Regions from separate parts of the Dehalobacter sp. MCB1 genome, predicted to be linked through region 2. Evidence: a T-box and tRNA genes for the amino acid it is inferred to sense, from the RefSeq annotation. Region 2 holds a T-box; the other holds one or more tRNA genes.

Region 1 (9,592 bases), on a different contig from region 2:
ACGTAATGGGACTGATCGGCCGTTTCATGACGCAAAAGGTACCGGTCAGCCCCAGCATCGAATAGGTGTTTATAGGAAGCGAAACTTCGCTCTCCTATTGAGAGGGTCACCGCACAATCCGAAAAAAACTCCTTGATCCCTGATATGATGTTGCACAGCCGCGCGTCTGTAAAATACTTATCCTCGCCGCTTTGCAGCACAAAGGTGCGAAAACCCAGATCATAGCCCGTCCGGCAGCAATCAAGAATTTCCTCCGGCGTCAAACGGTACCTTTTGACACTTCGGTTGCTTCTGCAAAGTCCGCAGTAGAAACAATCGTTCCTGCAAAAGCTGGAAAACTCGATCAGCCCCCGAAAGTAAACCTTTCTGCCATAATACTTTTCCCGCAGCTCATTTGCATAAGAGGACATCACCGACCATTCTTCTGCTGTTGCTTCCTCAAAAAAATACTGGATAATCTCGGAAAGTTCCTTTCTTCCGGCTGAATTCATCCATTTTGAGAATCCTTCCGGGTCTTTTAGACTTAAATCCATAGACTTCTCCTACAGGCGTAAATCACGTTCGCCGTTTTCCAGCCGCTTTAAATTCTCAAGTATCGTGTCGTAGACTGGATCGCCTTTAAACCGCTCGACATGCTGTTTGAGAACTTTTTCGCCTTTGGCCCTTGTTTCATCCGACGCATAGTCGAGCAGGTATTCCTTCAGCGTGAAAATCGCATTCGGTATGCAGTAGTTATGTACGAACCTGGATTTTGCGACCTTCATAAAATGTTCTCCCGTACGGCCTGCACGGTAGCATGCCGTGCAAAAAGAGGGGATAAACTGCATATCGCATATTTCGCCGACAACATCATCCAGTGCACGCGAATCAGCAATGGAGAACTGCTCTTTGTCGGGAAGCTGGTTTGCATCCTTGGACTGTGCATAAGCACCGACGCCAATGCGCGTTCCAGCATCGATCTGTGAAACCCCAAACGAGATTACCTCCCTACGCACTTTTTCCGGTTCACGTGCAGTACAAATCATGCCGGTATATGGGACGGACAGGCGCAAGACGGCAACAAGTTTTTTGAAGTCGCTGTCGCTGACCGCATACTCGGAGTGATCGGAGAATGGCGTACCGGTCGCCGGAGTGATTCTGGGGAATGAAATCGTGTGTGGTCCCACACCGTTGAATGTTTCCTCCAAATAAATGGTATGGTACAGAAGGCCCATGACTTCAAAACGCCAGTCGTACAGGCCGAATAAAACGCCGATCCCGTTGTCGTCGATACCGGCCTTCCGTGCCCTGTCCATACAGTAGAGTCTCCAACGGTAATGCCCCTTGATGGTCCCGGCCGGATGTATTTTACGATAAGTTTCATGGTGGTAGGTTTCCTGAAAAACCTGGAAGGTGCCAATGCCAACTTCTTTTAGTTTTTTCAATTCATCGACAGTGAGCGGCGCACAGTTAATGTTTGCACGGCGGATTTCACCGTGCTGTGTTTTTACGCTGTAGACTTTTCTGATCGTATCGCACATGAAATCCACTTCGGTTGCGGGAGATTCGCCATAAACGAGTACAGTACGTTTCTGGCCTTCCTCTATCATGATCCGCACTTCCTGCTCGATTTCATTCATACTAAGCGTCTTACGGTGCATCACCGTGTTGCTTGCGCGGAAACCACAATATTTGCAGTTGTTCGCGCATTCATCGCTGATATAAAGCGGCGCGAAAAACACGATACGGTCTCCGTAAACCTCTTCTTTCAGCTGATGGGCCAGTTCATACATCTCCTGTATCGTATCCTCATCCTTGTTTTGGATAAGAATCGCTGTTTCCTCCGGCTCGAGCCGTACACACTGCTCCGCTTTTTTTAACACGCGCCGCACGTCTTCTCTAGATGGGTTGTGCCATTTATTCAGCTGTTCCCATATCTTGTCGTCGTCAATAAAATCATGCTCAAGCTTGTCGTACTCCTCGAATTCCTTTTGATATTTATCGAGAAAATTCATATTTTGCGTACCTTTCAAATTACTTATTGCTTTTTGTAATCATGGATTTAACGGACGCGCCGGAGACCCGGCCCAGTTTGCCGGTCAGCGCACTGATTTCATCATTACTGCCGTCGACAATCAGTGAGATGACCGATACGCCCCGTTCTCCGTAGGGAATTCCCATCCGTCCGACGACCAGTCCGGCATATTCATGCAGAATCGCATTGATATGCTCCACACAAGAGAGATCTTCAACCACAATACCAATAATACCAATTCTTTTGTTCATAGGTTTGACCTCCTTCTAAAATCAAAAACTCCCTTTCCGCAAGCCACGGAAAGGGAGCAAAACGGCAAAAAAAGAAAACACACATGCCGGATGAGCGCCTTTCCACTCGGATATACCTTGCGGTCGGGTAAAAAAACGAGCCTTGTATCTCCAGACAAACGAGTTGAGGGCAGATACATTGCAAATTCAATTTAAGTTAAAATTTATCACGTATTTTTTAGGTTGTCAAGACAGTTCTAGGGTATGGTTCTATGCATTATTCCGTCCTTTTTGCATTGACTACATTAAACCAAAATGTTTCTAATGTATACTATGCTTATCCAAATGAAGGATTACCACTTTCACAGGAAACTCTATCTATAAATATATTAGTAAAGGGCTGCAAAATGATAATCAGAAAAAATGGATTTACAAAAGACGATCTATGTCTTATGTTGAGCGAAACTACTACAAAAATTGTACAGAATATTGAAGATCGATGCGGGAAACTAAAGTCCTTCGATTTGAACTTCAATTTTGAGAAGTCACAATACCGGCTCACTGATCGGGACATAGGAGCATTCCGAAGCAGGAGCCAAAAGGATGACATTTAGAATAAATTCGTATATTAAAAAAGCATCTATATGTTCCTCTTACTGCTTATTTTAGCAATTAGTAAAATAGCTACCTGAATTAGAATGCAGACTAAGCGATCAATAATTACGAAATGCTTGGCGAAATCAAAATATAGGCAAAACAATTCTCAAAAATTATCCTTCTGTAAACGTTTTAGTTAAAGTTTATCTCAATTAGCTGAGTGTAAGGGTTTCCATTTTCGTGGCAATATATAGTAGTAGACATATATTAAGGGCGGAATCCCTAGATAGATATTTGGGGTTTCGTCCTTTTGGTATATATTTTCATTTTTTGCATAAAACTACGTTTATTTCCTATTCCTTATGTTATAATTTTTACTGTTGTCAAAATATTTAAATGGTATATCCATTTAAATATATAGCCATCAGAACACGTTCCGTAGAAAATCAAAAGAAAAGGCAGCCTAAAAAATCAATGGCCACCTCAAAAAAAGAGAACAACTTCAGAAAAAGAGACAGTGTTGCAACGATAAAAGTTGTGTTGCAACGCTGTTGCAACGAAAGGGTGAAAATAAAATGGTTTACACAAAGCAAAAACACCGCAAACCCTTGCGGTGTCTTGTTTTTTCGTGGAGCCGATGGTCGGAATCGAACCGACGACCTGCTCATTACGAGTGAGCTGCTCTACCCCTGAGCCACATCGGCATGTTTGGTAACCCATAAGCTTTAACAGTATAACATAAGAAAAAAAATTTGTTAAGGGTAAATTAATTAAAATGTGGGAAAATGAGAAAATTTTATAAAGAATGTTTAATGCTCCGGCTGCAAATAATAAAGCTTAACATATTCAGGCTGCTTACATGTCGATGATGTACTTCACAGGAGATAAACTTACAAAAAAGGATGTGGTCTTTTTGCTATTAGATCTGCGAATATTGGTAATTGCACTTACTCCGGTCATTGCTCTAGCCCTGGCAGTCTATTATACCGACCGTTTCGATAAAGAGCCTTTGTATCTTCTTATAAAAGTTTTTATTCTAGGAGCGCTGGCAGTCATCCCGATCGTGCTGTTTGAAAAATTTCTGACATCCGTGAACATCTTTACCGGGATAGCGGCAGCTTTTTTCAATGCCTTTGTCGTTGCGGGACTGACCGAAGAATATTTCAAAAGGGCAGTCGTCCTGCGAACAGTCTATCGGAATCCGGCGTTTGATGAAAAACTAGACGGAATTGTCTATGCCGTATTTGCCGCGCTTGGCTTCGCAACAGTCGAGAACATCATGTATGTCCTTATAAACTTTTCAGCCAACCCGTATGTAGGCCTTTCCAGAGGAATATTCTCAGTGCCGACCCACGTATTGCTCGGTGTGACGATGGGTTACTACCTTTCCCTGGCGAAGTTCTCCAACCATCCTCATCTTGAGAGAACTTACCTCAGAAAATCCTTATATGTTCCTATCCTACTTCACGGTTTTTTTGACTTTATTCTGATGTCGGAAATTCCGATTCTGCTTACGCTGTTTTTACCGTATATCATTTACCTGTGGACGGTTAATCTCAGGAAACTTAACAGGTATTACAAAGAATCGAGGGAAAAATATCAAAAAATTCCTACCCGACAACCCATCGAATAAAAAAACATTTTAGTCGACTTGCTATTATTTTAATGCTAAATGTATCATCCAACGCAAAGCAGGCAAAAGGAACCGATTATCACGGTTCCTTTGCTCTAGAGCTGTGCTGGACTTATTGAGTAATTTGGGACTCGTTAAGGATTATGCTGGATCCTTCTTTCTCTCTCATATTCGCGATTCGGTACGAATAAAAGTGTGATGCAATACAGGCCGCTGAGTCCGACCAGCGCATAGACGATTCTCGGTGGGAGCGGACTGATCCCCCCGAGGAGGGCATTGACAAGATCAAATTGGAAAAAGCCAATCATTCCCCAGTTAATGGCCCCGATGATAATAATTGCAAGGGCAATCTTCTGCCAGATATTCATGTACAACCTCCTTAAAAAGTTAATTATTAATAGGATGTCGTTAAAATGTAAAATTTATACATCAAAACATTAATTTACGTTTTAGAAACAATCATTTATAATAATCTAGGACTTGTGTTTTATTTTAATAAAAGGAACAAGGGGCAAAAAATGTAGCCAAAAAGGAGTATTTATGAACGAACATCATGACCTCATCCACGATGACAGCAAAACGGTTAAGCGCACCCTTTTGTTTATAGCAACCGCAGGTTCCTTTCTGACTCCATTTATGATTTCATCGATCAATATTGCGCTGCCTGCAATTCAAAAGGAATTTGCAGCAGATGCTGTCGTTTTAAGCTGGATTGCGACATCTTTCCTGTTGTCTTCGGCTGTGTTTCTTCTTCCTATCGGCAAACTCGCCGACATCCTTGGCCGGACCAGGCTTTATAAATGGGGAATCATTTCGTTTACTGCATTTACTTTAGCTTCAGGTTTTGTACCGAATATTGAACTATTAATAATGATGCGAGTCTTGCAGGGAATTAGTGCGTCAATGATCGCGACTGCCGGAATGGCACTGATTACCTCGGTCTTTCCGCCGCAGGAACGCGGCAAAGCCCTGGGCTTTAATGTTTCAGCCATATATGTAGGACTTGGTGTCGGGCCTTTTCTAGGAGGATTCTTAACCAAGTATTGGGACTGGAGAAGCATTTTTTTGGTATTGGTTCCTTTGGGGGTCCTGATCACGGTTTTAACGATTACATATGTTAAGAGCGATTGGGCCGATGCCAAAAATGATAAACTGGATATTCCAGGCAGTATGATCTTCGCCGTTACCCTGATTGCGCTTATCTATGGTTCGAGTATTTTACCCGATATTCTCGGGATTATCCTGATCCTCTTCAGCATTGTTTGTTTTGTTTTCTTTGTGAAACGCCAGCTCAAGGTTCCGAATCCCGTGTTAGAAATCAGGCTTTTTCAGGATAACCGAGTTTTTGCCTTTTCCAACGTCGCAGCATTGATCAATTATGCTGGATCGTACTCCGTAACTTTTCTTCTGAGTCTATATCTGCAGTACGTCCAAGGTATGTCTTCAGAACATGCCGGAATCATCCTGATCATCCAACCTATTATCCAGTCTTTAATTTCCCCTTTGGCCGGACGTATATCCGATAAAAAAGAACCTGCCAATATTGCCTCCTTGGGAATGGCTGCAACCGCCGCAGGCTTGTTTCTTCTTTCCTTTATCGGTCCGCATACTTCTCTGTTCCTGATCATAGCTGCTTTGATGGTGCTAGGTATTGGATTTGCCTTATTCTCTTCTCCGAATACCAATGCAGTCATGAGTTCCGTAGATAAGCATTATTACGGGATTGCCTCCGCCTCAGTATCTGTGATGAGGGTTCTCGGTCAGATGTTAAGTATGGCTACAGCTACGCTGCTGATTTCTATATTTGTCGGCAAAAACCAGATTACTCCTGAATACTATCCGCAGTTTTTACAGAGTATTCACCTTGCTTTTCTGATCTCAGCCTGCTTTTGTGCTGTCGGTATTTTCTTCTCTTTAGCCCGCGGTAAAATCCACGTCAATAATATTCAGGCATAAGGTTGTTGTTCCTTGTTATCCATCAACTGCAGCATTAGGCTGTATGTGGCATCATGAAGATACCCGGCAGCTTAACTGACCGGGTATCTGTCTCCGCTACAGGGCGGATAGCCTTCGAAAAAGGTTACTTACCTTACGGTATTTCCCTTTTCCCAATACTATCTTTTGCAGCTTTAGGTAATAATATTCGCAGGTTGATTTTGATTTGTTGGTTCTTGATTATTTTATTTAAATCAAAATATTATTTTTTCCCTGTTGTAAATTAAACCATAATTTGTCGGTATTATGGTTTAAGATGGATAATCTGGTTATATTATTTATTTGATTTTTGTGTATTTTATGATTATTATTATATTGTCTTCGTTTTACTCATTTAGTCTCATTTTTTGACCTTCAATTTATAAGAAGGTCTTTTTTTGGTTTAAATTTGGTTTAATTATAAAATTCATCTTAATAATCACGAAGAACAGAGCGCAGGATTTTTCCAGATCTGGTCATTGGTAGTTTTTCACGAATTAATACCCAGATGGGCATTTTAAATGAAAAGCTATTTCTGATGTACTGTTCTACAGCCGAGCAGTACTGTTCTCTTTCTTTCTTCGCCGAAAAAGAATCTTCCAGCGCCAGATATACTTTGAGGATCACGCTTTCACCATCCTGGATGTTAACGATGACGCCTGCTTCAAGTACTTTGGGATAATTATAAAGAGCAGACTCCACTTGGTAGTAACTTATAAATTTATCATTAACGATTAGACCGTCAAGCTCCCGGCCATTTAAGATTTTAAAGTCAGGTAGTGCTGCATATCCAGACATTGCGTTTTCCTCCCTTCTTACGACAATACATTGCAGTTTATAAACCAAACTGTAAAATGCGTATAAATCTTATATTTTAGTCGTATTTGTATTATAATATTAAATGCGGCTTTTGCCCTATCGATTTAAGGTTAATGGCATCGTTGGAAGGCTGAACAGCTCTAATTCTCATGTTAACTGTTTTTCAGGAAGAATGTCTTTGATTTACGTATTGTACAGATACCTTTTTCAAGATATTTGGGTATAATGTAATAGGAATAGAATACCGGAAGGAAAGATGCACATTGCAATTACATATTCATTTTGTCGGCATAAAAGGAACCGGAATGAGCGCTCTTGCCCAGATTACACCCTTGATAGAAGATGCCGAGATTACCGGATCCGATGTACCGCAAAGATTTTTTACAGACGTTGTATTAGAGAAGGCAGGCATTGAAGTCCTGAACTTTGATTCAGAGAATGTGGTCGGTGCTGATTTGGTTGTCACCTCTGCCGCTTACGGTGACAGTCACCCGGAGATTAGACGGGCCAGAGAGCTTAACATACAGGTACTGACTTACCCTCAATTTCTGAGCAAACTGATGTCCAAGAAAAAAGGAGTCTGTGTAACCGGGACTCACGGCAAGACTACGACAACTGCTATGGCTGGAAAAATCCTGCTTGATGCAGGTTTGGACCCTACGATTGTCGTAGGCAGCGACGTGCCCTGTATTGGCGGCAACGCCCATGCTGGCCAAGGAGAACTCTTTTTAGCTGAATCCTGCGAATACCGGAGGCACTTCTTAAATTACTCTCCCGAGCACCTGATTATTACCAACATGGAACTGGATCATCCCGATTATTTTAAGGATCTGGATGATGTGGTCTGCGCTTTTTCCGAACTTGCCTGCAAGCTGCCTGCTGAGGGCAATCTGATTATCTGGCATGATGATCCGAATATAGATAGAATTAAGACCAAAGCAACGGTTACAACTTTTGGTTTCTCTGCTGATGCTGATGTCAGCGCTGCAAACGTTGTTTTCGATAATGACGGAAGCTGTTTCGATGTGATGATGAATAAAAAAAATGTGGGTAAGTTGCATTTGACTGTATCAGGGAAACATAACATTCTGGATGCCCTGGCTGCCATAGCCCTGACTTCCAGGCTAGGAATATCGATGAATACCGTCCTTCAGGCGCTCAGTGGCTTTAATGGTACTAAAAGAAGATTCGAACGTCTTGGCACAAAACATGGGGCAGTTATTGTTGACGATTATGCCCATCACCCGACAGAAATCCAAACGACCTTGGACGGAGCAAGGCTTTCCTACCCTGGCAGAAGAATCCGGGCGGTATTTCAGCCACATACCTTCAGCCGGACTGAAAAACTTTTTTATGAGTTTTCCCAAGCCTTTCAGGATGCCGATGAGGTTTTGCTGGCAGAAATTTTTTCTTCGGCTCGCGAAAAAAAAGCCGGGGTCAATCCGATCTCTTCAGCAAAACTTGCCGACTTAATGAGAGAGAAAGGAATTACCACCCGTTATTTTTCAACGCTGGACGAAATTAGTTCTTATCTTGACCAAACGCTCGAAGAAGGCGATCTCGTTATTACGCTCGGAGCGGGTGATATATACAAAGTAGGGCAAAACTTGGTCTCTTAAGCACTATTTCCTGACCACTAAGGAATCTCGACGATATACAGGAGAAAAGATGAAAAATAAGTTGATTTTTTCTTTACTTGTCATTCTATTTATGATCTTTTTCATAAGCGGTTGTAGTCAAATGAGCATTCCTGATGCTTTGTCTAATTCTGATGGTTCGCAAACATTTGCAGAAAACGTTCCGGTTGATACCTTTATGCTAAAAATCGGCGCTGCGAGTAAGGAAGCGATAAATTATCACGATGTTGTGAGCATTGCTGTTTTGGTGAATAAACAAAACCAGCTTCCCTCCGATTATGTTCCGCCGGATCTGGTTGAAGTCAATATTCCTTTTACTTTTAAGGAAAAAGCTGAGAAAAGAATGCTGCGTCAGGAAGCTGCTGCGAAGCTCGAGGAATTATTTTCTACTGCGAAAGAAAATGGTGTAATTCTTTATGGTGTATCAGGCTACCGTTCCTATCAAACGCAGCAGGATTTATTTGCGAGTTTTACCCGGCGGTACGGAACGGAGGAAAAAGCCAATCAAATCAGTGCGAGACCCGGTGAAAGTGAACACCAAACCGGTCTGGCAATGGATGTATCCTGCCAGAGCGTTAACTTCGGTCTGGAAGAGACATTTGGTGATACGGACGAATATGTCTGGCTGAAAGATAATGCTTATCGTTTCGGCTTTATCATCCGCTACCCAAAGGGCAAAGAATACCTG
Region 2 (9,592 bases):
TCGAAGGCTTTCCAAAAATAATCAGGCGCTGACATTTTGAGCCCACCTTTCCTCGGCTTAGGTCCGGAAAGCAAAGTTATTGTTTTCTTTGCCTGATCAGAATTATATCATTTTCAATCATGGTTTACAAGAATTGTCCCTGTCTTCGCATTTCATAAAGGAATATTCCGGCAGCCATCGATGCATTCAGCGATTCAACGTTGTTAAACATTGGAATAGAATAATGCTTAGCGGCCTTTTCCATAAAAAAAGCTGACGGTCCTGTTGCTTCATTCCCCATAATTAATGCCAAAGGATAGTCTTCACGAATGTTCGTCTTAAATATGGAAGTGCCACCCATGGTGGATACGACCATCGAGCACTCTTTTTCTTTGCAATAAATTGCTATGTCTTCAGGTGTTTTATCCGTTAGGATCACTTCGGAAAAAACGGAGCCCATACTGCTGCGCAGAACTTTGGGATTATAAAGATCCACGGTTTTTTTGGTCAAAATGATTTGCTTGACATCTGCGGCCAGGGCGGTTCTTAAAATCGTACCCAAATTACCCGGATCCTGGATTCCGTCGACGACAAGAAGAATGGTATCTTTCTCAATCAAGATATCCTGCCAGTCAAACTCAGTTCTCCGGATGATTCCAAGGATGCCCTGTGGCTCTTCTGTAGCGCTCATTTTGCGCATGACCGCTTCAGACACCTCTTCCGCTTCTATTCCCAGCGTACGTATCTCCGTCACGAGTCCGGAAATACTTAAAGGATGCGGCGGATCTGATGGTTCCATCGCCGCGTCCTGGGCCGTATAATAAACCTTCTTAAGCTGCGCTTGCCTGAGAATGGCTTCCTGTACAAAACGTTTGCCTTCTACAAGGAATTCCCTATATTCTTTACGGCCTTTTTTATCATGCAGGGATACCACATGCTTGACTTGTTCATTCTGCAAAGAAACGATCATGATGATCCTCCCGGATTACCTGAAATCGCCGCTCCTTCCTTTCATGGCGTCGCGGCATTAGGCCAGTCGAACACTTTTTTATCCTGACGTACTTGACACGAATACAACATTCTTAAATTCATTACTCAAATAATTTCTTTCAAGCCTGAGCCTGATTACCCCATATTAGGTCTGCGTGCCACAGTTCCAGCGTGAGCGGAGCATGGATGCGGAGCGCGGCAGTTTGACGGCCACGGATGGCCTAATGTCGCGATGCCATGGATGGCAAAGAGCGACTCGCCATGGAGGGCATAATCTGCCGGAAGCGGAATGTGGCATGCAGACCAGACCCAAATAATTATATTTGTCAAATTATTCAAAGACCAATGTACTAGGCGCATTCTATGCCGTCGTCCTTGACGCACATAGAGCAAGAGTCCGGTCCTAAAAAGACCGAACTCCAAAGATTCGTAGGTATTCTTGACTTAAGCATTTGCCTGAGCTTTTGTATTGGTATCTTCAAGTTTGCTTTGGGCAACTTCTACAAGCTTGGTAAAAGCCGCAGCATCATTGATGGCCAAATCGGCCAGCATTTTGCGGTTAATATTGACATTAGCCAGCTTCAGACCGTACATCAAGCGATTATACGTGATGTTATTCATCCGGGCAGCTGCATTAATCCTGGTAATCCACAATTTACGAAAGTCACGTCTTCTCTGTTTGCGGTGAACAAAAGCATACGCCATCGATTTGACGACTTGCTGTTTGGCCATTCTGAAAAGTTTGCTCTTACGTCCTCTATATCCTCTGGCTAATTTTAATATTTTTTTATGGCGTTCATGTGCTCTGACGCCTCTTTTGACACGGGCCATTTTTAAAGACCTCCTTTAAGTGATATTCTTATTTAACATAAGCGATCAAACGAGCAATACGCTTCGCATCGGTACTATGCATAACCGCTGCCTTGCGAAGATTCCGTTTACGCTTTGGCGACTTTTTCTCCAAGATATGGCTTTTATATGCATGATAACAAACAATTTTGCCGGTAGCAGTTTTCTTAATACGTTTGGCAGCTCCACGATGTGTTTTCATTTTAGGCATTTATGATAACCCCCTTTTCATTTTAATCGTGTTTGTGTGCGGCAGGAGCTAAAATCATAACCATATTGCGGCCTTCGACTTTGGGTTCACGCTCGACAAGAGCTTCTTGACGAAGAAATTCAGCCATTCGTAAACACAATACCTTACCATGGTCTGGGTGTGTTATCTCCCGTCCTCGAAACATGATGGTAACTTTAACTTTATCGCCATCGCCTAAAAAGCGTTGGGCATTGCGAGCCTTGGTCATAAAATCATGGTCTTCAATATTCGGGCGGAGCTTGACTTCTTTAATTTCAACAACCTTCTGCTTCTTACGGGCTTCTTTATCACGCTTCGCCTGCTCATATTTATATTTCCCATAATCCATCACCTTACAAACCGGTGGTTTGGCAGCAGGAGCAATCTCCACTAAATCAAGCGCTTTTTCAGCAGCGACGCTCAAGGCATCTTTAATAGGAATGATCCCGAGTTGTTCTCCATCTTCACCTACTAATCGAACTTCCCGAGCCCGGATTTCTTCATTAATCCGTAAATCTTTGTTAATAGCGAATCACCTCCATTTTTTTGCTTACAACGAGCCAAAGAGTATAAAAAAATAAAGACGGTATTCCACCCGTCTTCATCATACAAAATGAGCATAATCCTGCTGGAAAACTCACTAGGACCTCATCAGCATTCTGCCATGAGGTGAGAAGCGGATGGCTTCTACTTGGCATAAATATTATACATAGTCCAGCGTTCAATGTCAATCATCTAATATGTGATTTTAAATGTAGCATTTTCGTTAGCCGGAACCGTGATCTTTCCGTCAATCATTTTTTGCTTATATTCATTTATTTTGGTATAGGTTTCTTCCGAAACCATAGATTCAGTTGTCTCTGCCAAACCGACGGCATTCTCTGCTAAGCCATACGATACATTTTTACCGGACGCCAAGGTATTCTCTTCAATTTGTTTGATGATGCTGTAAGCGACCTCGCCGTTTTCTTTGATGACTGAAGTAAGGACAGTTTCAGGTGCCAGACTATTTTGATCGATGTCAGCGCCTATGGCATACTTGCCTTTTTCCTCCATAACTTCGATCATTGCTTTTCCTGCCAGACCTGCGTCATGAAAAATAACATCGGCATCAGAGTTGACCATGGCCTCCGCCATTTCTTCGACCCTGACCTTATTGGTGAAAGTGGCGGCATTTCCTTTCAAAAGCTCACAGTTGGGATTGACGAACCGTACTCCGCTCTTAAAACCATAAAAGTAAGGCTGTGCTTCTTCTTTATTGTCCCCTGAGATAAAACCAACGACATTTGTTTCCGTCCTTTTTGCCGCCAGATACCCTGCCAGAAAAGCAGCTTCCTCTACTCTATAAGACACGGCCAGAACATTGTCAGGTATGGTTTCCTTGATCGTGCTGTCCAGACAGACATAGGTGATTTTAGGGTTCTTTTCTGCCGCTTTCAAAACTGCTGGAACAGCAGCAGAACCTATGGTAAATATGACCTGACAGTCCTGGGATTTAAGTTCGGCAAGTCCCGACGGATAGTCTTTATCATTTTTGATCTTAACATAGCCGATCCTAGCGTTTAGTTCCTGTTGTGCCTTTTGCAGTCCTTCCCAGGCTTTTTCAGAATAAATATCCTCGATTCCGTCCTGGCCGGTTATCAGTCCGACCTTGATCGCGTAGTTTCCCGAGTTATCCGATGGCGTGTCCTGGCCGCCTCCGCCCAGAATCCCGCAGCCAGTCAGCAACAGTAAGGCTATAACAAGCAAACAAAGCATCTTTCCCCATATTTTTACTGCATTTCTTTTTGACATTTTTTCACCTCTTGTATAGCCTTCTGTTGTTCAGTGTCCAAAGTTTATCGGAAAAATTCCCGGGCTCGGTTTCATTGAGGGCTTTTTGCATATCAAACATCCTGGCGTCAATGATATCCAGATAATGAAGGATTTCTGCCTCCGGAAACATGGGTCTCTTGGGACTGCCATATTCCGGCTCATAATGATGCGAAAGCAGCATATGCTGAAGAAGGAGACTGGTCTCTTCATCGAGACCCGCCTTGTCTGCAGCCTTTTCAATTTTCTTGATTCCTTGAACAATATGGCCTAGCAGCTGCCCCTCAACTGTATATTCCGTAGCAATCCCCAGGGCATTGGCATCAATTTCATCAAGCTTGGCAACATCGTGCAGCATGATCCCGGCATAAAGAAGATCTTTATCCAGGAAAGTATAGACATCCGCTAGTTTTTCTCCAGCTTTAAGCATTGTCAGCGTATGATACAGCAGTCCCGACCTTAAGGCATGATGATTCTGCACAGCAGCCGGATGAATCAGCAGTTTCTCTCCGGCTTCTGTCAGGAGAAGCTGGACTGTTTCTCTTATTTTGACATTCTCCATCCTGCCAAGGTATTGCAGAAGCTCAGCATACATTGCTTCCGGACTATACGGTGCCACAGGTATAAACGCTTGAATGTCAACCTGATCATCCGCTACAGCTGCACGGATTTTATCGATCTTAACTTGTTTCTTGCCTTGCCATTCCGCCATACTGCCTTTGATTTTTACAAGCATATTGCTCTGATACAGTGCTTCATCTTCCTGCTTGCAGTCCCACATCCTTGCGGTTATTTCCCCGCCGGCGTCACCTAAGACGATATCAAGATACCGGTTTCCGCCAGCCGTAGTCTTCGTTTCAACCCTGCGAATCAGAAAAAATGCGACCAAAGACTCTCCTGGCTTTAACTCATTCCAATTCTTTTTCTCAGTCAAGTTACCCACCACTCTCCGGAATTTGTATTGTTTTCCGCCGGTCAATCCGATTTAGGTCTGATTCCCTGCAGGAATTTTTTTGGTATTTATTTCGTCCAGAATCAAGCAAATAAAATCTTCCAATTCCATGACGCTGGTCTTCTGCTCTCCATAACGGCGGACGGATACCGTACCCTCTTCAGCCTCTTTATCGCCGACGACCAAAGCAAAAGGTATTTTATCGGTCTGTACTTCCCTGATCTTATAGTTGATTTTCTCCCGGCGTTCATCAAGCGAGGCGCGGATATCCCGGTTCATAAGCCGTCCTTTAACTTTTTCAGCATAGGCGCTGTGCTTGTCACTGATCGGCAGAATGCGCACCTGCTCAGGCGAAAGCCAGACAGGGAAAGCACCGGCGTACTGCTCGGTCAGAAGTGCAATAAAACGCTCGATACTTCCATAAACAACCCTGTGGATCATAACAGGACGGTGCTTATCCCCGTCTTCCCCAATGTAGGTCAGGTCGAACCGCTCCGGCATCTGGAAATCCAACTGGATGGTTCCGCACTGCCAGGTTCTGTCGAGACAATCCTTCAGGTGAAAATCAATTTTCGGTCCGTAGAAGGCTCCATCACCGGGATTAATTTTATAATCCATTCCTTTGGCCTCTAAAGCCTCTTGCAACGCATTCGTTGCCATCTCCCAATCCTGGTCCGAACCCATGGAATCCTCCGGACGGGTGGAAAGCTCCACATGGTACGTAAAACCAAATATTTTATAAAAATAATCAACTAAATTAATGACGCCAATGATCTCATCTTTGATCTGGGACGGCAGCATAAAAATATGGGCATCATCCTGCGTAAAGTTTCTTACTCTCAACAAGCCATGCAGAGCACCCGATAGTTCATGCCTGTGCACCAGACCAAGTTCTCCACAGCGGATCGGCAGATCCCGGTAGCTGCGTAGTTTCGTCTTGTACATAATCATACCGCCGGGACAGTTCATCGGTTTAACGGCATAGTCCTCATTGTCTATTTTCGTAAAATACATGTTTTCCTTATAATGATCCCAGTGCCCGGACTGCTGCCAGAGAGCTGTATTCAAAATGATAGGCGTTCTGATCTCGACATAGCCTCTTTTTTGGTGCTCTCTGCGCCAGAAATCTTCCAGCGTATTCCTTAAAACCATACCTTTCGGATGAAAGAACGGAAAGCCAGGACCTTCATCGTGCAGACTGAAAAGGTCAAGCTCCATCCCAAGCTTCCGGTGGTCACGCCTTTTGGCTTCTTCAAGCTTAAATAAATAATCATCAAGATCAGAGGTTTTGGCAAAAGCTAAACCGTAAATTCTCTGAAGCATTTTGTTTTTCTCACTGCCGCGCCAGTATGCACCAGCCAGGCTCTGCAATTTGAAGGCCTTCAATACCTTTGTTCCGGGAACATGCGGTCCGGCACAGAGGTCTGTAAAATCCCCCTGCGTGTACATGGATATTCTGGCATCTTCGGGGAGATCGTTGATCAATTCTACTTTATATTTTTCCCCTTTATTTTGGAAATAGTCAATCGCTTCTTCACGGCTAACCTCACGACGTTCAAACTGATAATCGTTCTTGGCCAGTTTTCGCATCTCCTCTTCAATCTTGGCTAAATCCTCAGGTGTGAAAGTGTATTCAGAGTCAAAGTCGTAGTAAAACCCATTCGCAATGGCAGGACCGATACCCAGAATGGTTCCCGGGAAAAGATTCTTCACAGCCTGAGCCAAAAGGTGAGAAGCTGAATGGCGCATTACTTCCAGTCCCTCTTCACTGTCAAGCGTAAGTATTTCTACGTTAGCGTCATTCTCTATCGGAAACGAGAGGTCTTTGACCTCCCCGCCCACCTTACCTGCAACCGCAGCCCTGGCCAGACCCTGAGAAATAGCAGCAGCCAATTCCAGAACAGTTGAACCCTGTTCCACTTGACGGACCGAACCATCCTTTAAGGTTACATTTAACATGATCCTATCACTCCTTGTTTTTATTCATGATTTATCCATTTAAACTTCTTTGGTATTAATACTAAAAAGCTCCCGTCCTTCTTATGGGACGAGAGCGATAGAAACCCGTGGTTCCACCCAAATTCAAAAATACGACCGCCTACTACACCGGCAGCTGATTTTCCTTGGAATCCTTAACGCGGATAAACGTCCAGCCTACGCAAATCATGTTCGGCGAGGAACTCGGAGGCGGTCTTTTCCCAAATATCGCAAAAATGCTCACAGCCTAAGGCATTTCTCTCTAAATGCGAACGATTAGGATACTGTCCTCTTCATCGTGCCTTCATTATTCCTTTCTATAGTCTTAGATTATACCACTTAAAGTATGTTGTCAATTAGTTCTCTTTACACAGGCTGCATCCCCGGCAATAGGTCATCTTATCACCAAAAACTTCCTGAACGATCCGGGCAATTCCGGACTGTTTTTCTGCTGCAACATGAACAATCAGGCGATTCGGAGAGCGTTTCAGCAAAACACCGATGGGGTGATCTTCGCTTTCAGCACCGTAATTTATTAGAACGGAATGCTTGTCATCGTAAAATGCCACTTCATCTTTGTGATTAATGACCATATGCATCGTATTTTTGTTTTCCCGCTGGGATTCAAAAAATCTTTTCAGGAGTCGTACAAAGCTTTCATGCTCCCGCTGAAGGGCATAAGCATTCACAGCACGCTCAATCTGTTTCTTTAATTCTCTCTTATATTGACCCGATCTGAAATTCATAAATCCTTCCAGATCAATTCTTTGATGGTCATTCAAAAATTCCAGAATGGACTTTACCAGAATTCTGTTTCTGAGCCGGAGAGAACCGGTCTCTGCTTGGTCATTCAGATATCTGGCAACCTTTGGGTAAGCCTCGTCAATTTCGCTCCCGAACATGTTGTAGTCATTTTTTAATTTTTTTCTGATATAACGTTCTTCCCATCCTTGGAGAACAACGCTTCCCAGCGCATGGGCAATATAGTACTGAACGATTTTAACAGTAAGCTCATTCTGGACATTTTTTCCCTTCAAATTGGCATATGTGAAGCTCACCAGATAGTTTGCTTCACGGCAGAATTCAGATATTTCAATCGGCAGTCCGTCTTTATGGTACAAATCATATACTGCTTGAGAAAGCTCCTCTTTATAATCAGAAGTTCCAACTTCTAAATAATAATCATTCAAAAGAAAAATCCCCCCCTGGAAATATATGCATCATCCTTCCTAATATTTCCGGTAAGGAATTTTCTTATTCTTATCTATTCTTATATATTCTTATATTGGTTAGGATTACATTGTTTCTTTAATTGATATTTTTTCTGCCGCTTAAATAAACGATAAGGCCAATCAGCAGCAAACTAACCGCCATGATCCCCAATTGTACATATCTGGTTAGGTACAGGAATTCTGTCACATTCTTAACATCGATATCCCCTGCCAGAACAGCATACGTCTTTCCGCCGGCATCCTTTATTTCCTGGTAGCTCGATACGAACGTCCCCAGTGAAGTCGTGTGATATTCTCCCTGGACAACTTTGCCTTTCAGCGTGTTCTCTACTGCGGACGAGGCGTTGTTCTCCAATTGTCCCAAAGACAAATGTGCCGGGTCATCCTCGGCCCTCGCATCAACAACGTAAAACCAGGCCTTATTCTGCTCATCCTTGTACAACATGTAAATATTCCCGAGCTGGTGTTCTGTCTTTAACTGCATCAGCTTCGTCCGAAGTTCTCCGTAATAAGTATTCTGCTGATTCTGCGTTTGAATAAGCTCCTGAAGTTTTTCGTTATCAAAACCAGCCTCGGCCAGAGCAAGTGTATTGCTGACCCGCTGGCCTGCCAAATCTACTGCGAGCTGTTTAGCTCGGAAATTTCCTATCCCTGTGACTATAATCAGGCAGAAAACAGCAATGATGATAACAGCATATCGTTTTTTCTTTTCCGGTGACATTTTTACCCCCCATAAGCATTCAAACTCATTCCCTTGTGCCTATATTATTCTACACCATTATTACCTATTCTGCATGCGTTGAAGTTCATTTCCAGAGAAATTTAACATAATAATCTTTAAGGATATTGTTCCTAGGACCCTAGGTTCAGAGGGAAAGCAGGTGAAGTATGAAAAATACAAAACAGTTTTCCATAGTTTCAATTGCAGCCGCCTTCATCGGAACAATCGTCGGAGCAGGGTTTGCAACCGGACAGGAGGTTCTCCAATTCTTTACTGTATTTGGAACAAAAGGTTTTGCCGGTATCGCCGTATGTACGATCCTATTTTGTTATTTTGGGATTCTCATCATGCGGATATCCAGAGAACAAAATGCCGATTCGCACCTGGAACTGGTCAGATTCACATTTGGGAAGCCTCTTGGAATTTTGATGGATTGGTTTATTACCTTGAGCTTCTTGGGTGTCCTGATCGTCATGGCGGCAGGATCCGGAGCTGTCGTTGAAGAGCAGCTTGGCTTTTCCCCGCTTCTAGGCAGTATTACCGTTATTCTGCTTTCGTTTCTCACCGTCATTTCCGGGGTCAGAAACGTTATACGAGCCATTGGTTTTGTTGTACCTTTTCTGCTCCTTGCCGTCTTCAGTGTTGCCATAATCTCGATTGTCCTCGATCCAATCACACCATCCAAAATTGCACTGCTTGGATCGTTAGAATCTCCGACAGCATCTCATTGGTCCACGGCAGCCATACTCTATGTTTCTTATAATATTGTACTTTCTGTAGCTATCCTGTCTCCCTTAGGTGTGGAAGGCCGGAATGAAAAGAGTCTTGTTTGGGGTGGCCTGCTGGGTGGT

What was found. The T-box of region 2 lies ahead of thrS (threonine--tRNA ligase). A T-box ahead of a tRNA ligase gene usually reads a tRNA of that ligase, here a tRNA-Thr.
Region 1: it has a tRNA-Thr gene. The T-box ahead of thrS (threonine--tRNA ligase) is inferred to sense a tRNA for this amino acid. The anticodon was not compared.

What each region holds. Positions count from the first base shown of each region.
Region 1 is NZ_LXPC01000009.1:106,262-115,853, reverse strand. It holds gene hydE ([FeFe] hydrogenase H-cluster radical SAM maturase HydE) at 1-533, opposite strand, end outside; gene hydG ([FeFe] hydrogenase H-cluster radical SAM maturase HydG) at 543-1,994, opposite strand; gene A7K50_RS06040 (TM1266 family iron-only hydrogenase system putative regulator) at 2,014-2,265, opposite strand; tRNA gene A7K50_RS06030 (tRNA-Thr) at 3,471-3,545, opposite strand; gene A7K50_RS06025 (PrsW family glutamic-type intramembrane protease) at 3,755-4,474, shown strand; gene A7K50_RS06020 (DUF378 domain-containing protein) at 4,609-4,842, opposite strand; gene A7K50_RS06015 (MFS transporter) at 5,015-6,430, shown strand; gene A7K50_RS06005 (acyl-CoA synthetase) at 6,881-7,246, opposite strand; gene murC (UDP-N-acetylmuramate--L-alanine ligase) at 7,531-8,886, shown strand; gene A7K50_RS05995 (M15 family metallopeptidase) at 8,936-9,592, shown strand, end outside.
Region 2 is NZ_LXPC01000019.1:24,767-34,358, reverse strand. It holds gene A7K50_RS13775 (RNA methyltransferase) at 125-949, opposite strand; gene rplT (50S ribosomal protein L20) at 1,414-1,800, opposite strand; gene rpmI (50S ribosomal protein L35) at 1,829-2,029, opposite strand; gene infC (translation initiation factor IF-3) at 2,052-2,573, opposite strand; ribosomal protein L20 leader region at 2,617-2,746, opposite strand; gene A7K50_RS13755 (BMP family ABC transporter substrate-binding protein) at 2,783-3,841, opposite strand; gene A7K50_RS13750 (HD domain-containing protein) at 3,846-4,748, opposite strand; gene thrS (threonine--tRNA ligase) at 4,845-6,770, opposite strand; T-box leader at 6,852-7,094, opposite strand; gene A7K50_RS13740 (putative sporulation protein YtxC) at 7,145-7,978, opposite strand; gene A7K50_RS13735 (hypothetical protein) at 8,097-8,741, opposite strand; gene A7K50_RS13730 (hypothetical protein) at 8,909-9,592, shown strand, end outside.